2 regions of the Paenibacillus sp. ov031 genome follow, and region 2 is predicted to be linked to the other one. Evidence: predicted binding sites of a transcription regulator. Region 2 holds the regulator's gene; the other holds the start of a gene.
What was found. The regulator CtsR, encoded in region 2, represses protease genes until heat stress. The targets are predictions, from matches to a motif close to ATGGTCAATAAAGGTCAAACA.
Positions count from the first base shown of each region.

Region 1: clpP (ATP-dependent Clp endopeptidase proteolytic subunit ClpP) is a predicted target of CtsR. The motif match lies at 1,515-1,535, and genes of this name have one in related genera.

Region 1 is NZ_FRDO01000008.1:47,076-50,507, reverse strand. Features, by position in the region: gene tig (trigger factor) at 7-1,347, shown strand; gene clpP (ATP-dependent Clp endopeptidase proteolytic subunit ClpP) at 1,725-2,315, shown strand; gene clpX (ATP-dependent protease ATP-binding subunit ClpX) at 2,328-3,432, shown strand, end outside.
Region 2 is NZ_FRDO01000013.1:598-4,029, forward strand. Features, by position in the region: gene BUA17_RS29575 (GNAT family N-acetyltransferase) at 1-1,134, shown strand, start outside; gene BUA17_RS29580 (CtsR family transcriptional regulator) at 1,607-2,068, shown strand; gene BUA17_RS29585 (protein-arginine kinase activator protein McsA) at 2,099-2,623, shown strand; gene BUA17_RS29590 (protein-arginine kinase McsB) at 2,652-3,432, shown strand, end outside.

The DNA.
Region 1 (3,432 bases), on a different contig from region 2:
TATACAATGAAAGCAACTTGGGAAAAGATAGAGAAGAACCTTGGGGTTCTTGAGGTTGAAGTGGGTGCAGATCGTGTAACTGCAGCACTCGACAAAGCTTTTAATAAAGTAGTTAAACAAGCAAATGTACCTGGATTCCGTAAAGGTAAAGTTCCACGTTCGATCTTTGAAGCTCGTTTCGGTGTAGAAAGCCTGTATCAAGAAGCAATTGATATTTTGCTTCCTGAAGCTTACACAGAAGCAATCGACCAAACGGATATCTTCCCGGTTGATCGTCCTGACGTAGATGTCGAGCAATTCGCTAAAGGACAAGTATTCAAGTTCAAAGCGAAAGTAACAGTTAAACCTGAAGTTACACTGGGTGACTACAAAGGCGTTGAAGTTGCTGTAGCCAAACATGAAGTAACGGATGTAGAAGTGACTGAAGAGCTCGAGCGTCTTCAACAACGTCACGCAGAACTCGTTGTTATCGACGAAGGTTCCGCACAAAACGGCGACGTTGCTGTAATCGACTTTGACGGTTCCGTTGATGGTGTACCGTTCGAAGGTGGACAAGCTGAGGGGTATTCCCTGGAACTTGGTTCCAACACATTCATCCCAGGATTTGAAGAGCAGGTTGTGGGTCTTTCCACAGGCGACTTCAAAGACGTTGAAGTAACTTTCCCTGAGAGCTACCATGCAGCTGAACTGGCTGGCAAAAAAGCGGTATTTAAAGTGAAAGTACATGAAATCAAACGTAAACAACTTCCTGAACTGGATGACGAGTTTGCAAAAGATGTTAGCGAATTCGATACGCTTGAAGAGTACAAAGCTGATCTGAAAACGCAATTGGAATCCCGCAAAGCAGATGAAGCCAAAGCAGCTCAAGAAAATGCTGTTGTAGAAAAAGTGGCTGAAAATGCTGAAGTGGATATTCCTGCTGCGATGGTTGAGAGCGAAGTACAAAACATGATGCGTGATTTCGACAACCGTCTGCGCAACCAAGGTATGAACCTGGAAATGTTCCTGAGCTTCTCTGGTCAAACACAAGCTGACCTGAGAGGACAAATGCAGGAAGATGCTTCCAAACGTGTTCGCAACAACTTGGTTCTTGAAGCCGTTGGTAAAGCGGAAAACATCGAAGTGTCTGACGAAGAAGTTAACCAAGAACTCGAAAAAATGGCTGAGTCTTACAAGCGTCCTGCTGAAGAGATTCGTGGCATTCTCGAGGGTAATGGTTCCCTGGACAGCCTTCGTGACGAAGTGAAACTGCGTAAAACGATCGATGTTCTCGTTGAGAACAGCAAAGTCGTTGAAGCTGTTGAAGCTCCAGCTGAAGAAGTTGCTGCAGAAGCTGACGAAAAATAAGACAAGCTGTTACGTAATGAACAGCTGAATAAACGATAAGGCACGTGAATCATTGCGTGCCTTATTTTTAAATTATGGCATCCATTTTATAGAGGATTCAGTAATAATATGGATGGAATTCGTTGTGGCATTGGTTATGCACAATCAACGTCCTATGGTTCTCCTGCAAATAAAAAAAAGGTGAAACGGCATAGGATTGCTCCGATTTGCACATACATAGAAAACATGGTTAAATATGATCAGGCAAAAAAGTAAACTTACTCCGTCTTTACACCACTTGTGAAAAATGACATTGTCACAGGAACGTGTTAGAATGAATTTGGGTTTGCTTTACAGGTAGCCTATGTCTAATTACATGTAGAAAAGAGGTTGGTCTCATGAGTCTGGTGCCAATGGTTGTTGAACAAACCAATCGAGGCGAGCGGTCTTACGATATATATTCGCGTTTGCTGAAGGATCGCATTATCTTTTTAACCAGTGCGATTGATGACGATGTAGCCAATCTTGTCATAGCGCAGCTTTTGTTTTTGGCAGCCGACGATCCTGAGAAGGATATAAGTTTGTACATTAATTCACCTGGTGGTTCTGTCACCGCAGGGATGGGTATATACGATACGATGCAATATATCAAGCCGGATGTATCGACCATTTGCGTAGGTATGGCAGCAAGCATGGGCTCGTTATTGCTGACAGCCGGAGCTCCTGGTAAACGATATGCGCTGACTAACAGCGAAGTGATGATTCATCAGCCGCTTGGCGGCGTTCAAGGACAGGCTGCGGATATCAAAATTCACGCAGAATGGATTATTAAAACACGTCAGAAACTGAATCAAATATACGTCGATCGTACAGGTCAACCCCTTGAGAAAATCGAGCGGGACACAGACCGTGACTTTTTCATGAGTGCTGAAGAAGCCAAAACGTACGGCATTATTGACCAGGTGCTCAGCAGACCGATCAATTCCTAAAGGGGTGGTTTCATGTTTAAATTTAACGATGAGAAAGGGCAGTTGAAATGCTCTTTTTGCGGTAAATCTCAGGAACAGGTGCGCAAGCTGGTCGCTGGACCGGGCGTTTACATTTGTGATGAATGTATCGAACTGTGCACTGAAATCGTAGAGGAAGAGCTCGGTCATGACGAAGAACTGGACCTCAAAGATATTCCAAAACCGAAAGAAATCCGCGACATTCTTGACCAGTACGTCATTGGTCAGGATCAGGCGAAGAAATCTTTGTCTGTAGCGGTTTACAATCACTATAAACGGATCAACACACAAAGTAAGATTGAGGATGTTGAATTGCAAAAAAGTAATATTTTGCTGTTAGGACCTACGGGTTCTGGTAAAACGTTGCTTGCGCAAACGATGGCCAAAATCCTTAATGTTCCTTTTGCTATTGCTGATGCAACTTCATTGACGGAAGCAGGTTATGTCGGCGAAGATGTAGAGAACATTCTGCTCAAGCTGATTCAAGCTGCTGATTATGATGTGGAAAAAGCAGAGCGCGGCATTATTTATATCGATGAAATTGATAAAGTAGCGCGTAAATCCGAGAACCCATCCATTACTCGTGATGTATCGGGTGAAGGTGTTCAACAAGCGCTCTTGAAAATCCTGGAAGGAACTGTAGCTTCTGTACCACCACAAGGTGGTCGTAAGCATCCACATCAGGAATTCATCCAGATTGATACCACCAACATCTTGTTCATTTGTGGCGGTGCCTTTGATGGTCTCGAGCAAATGATTAAACGCCGGATCGGTAAAAAAGTCATCGGCTTTAATACCGTTGCGGAACAAAAAGATCTTAAACCAGGTGAATATCTGGGTATGGTATTGCCGGAAGACTTGCTGAAATTCGGTCTGATTCCGGAATTTGTAGGCCGTTTGCCAGTTATCTCCACTTTGGAGCCGCTGGACGAAGACACATTGGTACGGATTCTTTCCGAGCCAAAAAATGCGCTTACGAAACAGTACCAAAAACTGCTTGAGCTGGATAATGTGAATCTGGTGTTCGAACCAGGAGCATTGCTGGCGATTGCGAAGGAAGCCATTAAACGTAACACGGGTGCACGTGGACTACGTGCAA
Region 2 (3,432 bases):
ATGGCACTCTCCGAGTATGCTTTTCAAGTGGTAATGAGTGAAGAGCAAACGGAGAAGAGACGGAGTCAATTTGATTCACAGGATATATGGGGTGTATTTGAGGAAGGACAATTGGGTGCCAAACTTCATATTATTCCTTTTCAAACCTATATTCATGGGAGATCGTTCGAGATGGGCGGTATTGCGGGAGTAGCGACATGGCCAGAATATAGACGTAAAGGCTGGGTAGCTGGGCTGTTGAAGCATGCGCTGGAGGAAATGAACCGTAACAAACAAAGTATATCGTTTTTGCATCCGTTCTCTTTTGCATTTTATCGGAGATATGGATGGGAGACGTATGTTGAGTTTAAACGATATAAAGTGCCTACAGCTCATCTGCCTGCGAAAAAGGCAACCCCTGGAACAATTCGCCGTGGCGATCCGGGACTCAGTATATTAAAGGAAGTATACAGTGCGTACGCTGAACGCTATAACGGAACCTTGATTCGGGATGATGCGAGATGGGAGAATTCAGTTCTATCTAATGGCGCCAGCCAGAAGGCTGTATATTATGATGAAGCTGGTAAAGCACAAGGCTATGTTTTATATGAGGTTAAGGAAAGAAAGTTTACCATTAAAGAGATCATTTATCTGAATGAAGAGACAAGACAAGGTTTGTGGACCTTTATTGCCAACCATGATTCTATGATTGAGGAAGTCACTTTACAGGCACCAGCCAGTGATATGCTTGCTTTTCAATTAGATAATCCGCGGATTCAGCAGGAAATTGTACCTTTCTTCATGGCACGTATTGTGAGTGTAGAACAATTTATTTCACAGTATCCTTTTGCGAGCCCAGACTCACCAGTACAGATTAATCTCCAGGTAGAGGATGCCCATGCACCATGGAATGAAGGGGTATGGCAGTTGAATGTGGCGATGAATGGTACAGCTTCGATATGGAAAACATCTGAGTCGGCACCTAAGGATCAGACTGTTAAAGTAGACATACAGGCGCTCACCGCAATGCTGATGGGGTATCGTAGGCCCGCAGAGATGGCTCAAATAGGTAGAATTGAAGGACCGAATGGAGCGATTAAGGCTTTGGAGCAAGCGATTCCTGAACGGGAAACGTATTTACTTGATTTTTTCTGATCCTCATAGAGTAACGAGTATTTTAGGATCAATTTCATAGACTTAACTTGTATAGCATTACGATGCTAGTGTGAGACAAATGGACTTCTCCAGCTATTTTGGAGAGGTTTTTTTGTGTCAGCCGAATATTTCGTGTAAAATCGTAAAAAATGAATAGTGCTCCCTCTTGGCAAAACCACAAAATATGCTATAATGTATATAAAGTCAAAGAAAGTCAAAGTCAACTAAAGGTTAAATACTTACGTAACTTTCTTTCTGCAATCCGGTGGTGGGAGCCATATTGAAGGTAGTACACATCAGCGGATAAAAGCAATATTAAAGGACCTTCGAGCGTCCTTCGCTCTCCTGTTAAAGACCGTTGAAGATCAGTTTCGCTGTTTCCTTGATTGGTTAAATGGGTTGAGAAGGTGTACTCTGTAGGGGCGTGTGGGTCCTTATTGACTTAACGTTTCAGACAGTGGAGGATGAGTGGATGCGTAATATCTCTGATATTATCGAACAATATCTGAAGAGTATTTTGCATGAAAGTCCCGAAGGATTGGTCGAAATTCAACGTAATGATCTGGCTGATCAATTTTCATGTGTGCCTTCCCAGATCAATTATGTCATCAGCACCCGATTTACACTCGAAAAAGGTTATCTTGTAGAGAGTAAACGTGGCGGCGGCGGTTATGTTCGCATACAGCGGATTGAATTGCCGGCTCACTCGGCTCTGCATAACCATTTGCACCATAGTATTGGAGATGAGATCGGGCAGACAGCTGCCGAAGGTCTGATCTACCAACTGGAAGAAGCACGTTTCTTGAGCAAAAGGGAAGCCGGGTTGATGCGGGCAGCTGTATCGAGAGAGATTATATTGGTCAAACTTCCTTACCGGGATCAAATTCGTGCCAGAATGTTAAAGGCGATGTTAATATCTTTGCTCGGTAAATGAAAACTATCGGGATCAAGGGGGTACATCATTGTGCTGTGCCAAGAATGCAACAACCGTCCGGCAACACTCCATTTCACGAAGATCGTGAACGGAGAGAAGACGGAATTCCATATTTGTGAGTCATGTGCTCGTGAAAAAGGGGAAATGATTCCCGGAACATCCAACGGATTTTCCATTCATAACTTATTGTCCGGGTTGCTTGATTTTGAACCCTCAGGCAAGAATGGCAGTGCGGGAGCAACACCCGCGCAATCCCTTCGTTGTGAAGAATGCGGCATGACCTATTCACAGTTTAGTAAAATCGGCCGTTTTGGCTGTAGTTCTTGTTATAAATATTTTGACAGTCGTTTGGACCCCCTATTCAAACGGGTTCACGGTAGCACTTCCCACGTGGGTAAAGTGCCTGCACGGGCTGGTGGTCGCATCAAGGTCAAAAGACAGATTGCTGATCTGAAACGGGATCTTCAGGAGAGCATAACGCAAGAGGAGTTTGAAGAAGCCGCTCAAATTCGTGATCAGATCAGGGAACTTGAAAAAGAAATAGCTCAGGAGTAAAGTTTGTGATGAGTAGGAGGGATGCGTAATGCCTAATCTGCGTTTTACAGAGAAGGCGCTCAGCGACTGGATGCGTAGTGATGCGGCTGATTCCGAAATCGTCATTAGCAGCCGAGTCCGGATCGCACGCAACCTGCAGCATTATCCGTTTCCGATGCTGGCTTCCAATGAGCAATCGGAAGAAGTGCTGAATAAGCTGAGCGAAGTACTTCAATATGATGACGTTCATGCCTTTGGAGATTTTCATACCCTAGATCTGATTGATATTGATGACCTTGACAAACGGGTGCTGGTGGAGAAGCATTTAATCAGTCCCAGTCTTGCGAACGAATCCAGAAATGGTGCTGTTATTCTCAGTGAGGATGAATCTGTCAGTATTATGATTAATGAAGAGGATCATCTTCGTATCCAGTGCCTCTATCCGGGGTTCCAGGTGAAAGAAGCCTGGGAGAAAGCTTCCGCCATAGATGATGCTTTTGAAGCGCATGTGGATTACGCTTTTGATGACCGCAGAGGATATTTAACCAGCTGTCCTACGAATGTAGGTACAGGTGTAAGAGCATCTGTCATGATGCATCTACCCGCTCTGGTGATGACACAGCAGATTGGCCGCATTCTAAGTGCAGTCTCCCAAGTCGGACTGACTGTACGGGGAATTTACGGTGAAGGCAGTGAGGCGATGGGTAACCTGTTCCAGATCTCGAACCAGATCACACTGGGGCAGACGGAACAAGAAGTCATCGATAACCTGCATAGTGTTGTGTTACAGATGATTGGGCATGAGCGTACCGCCAGAGAACGGTTAATTA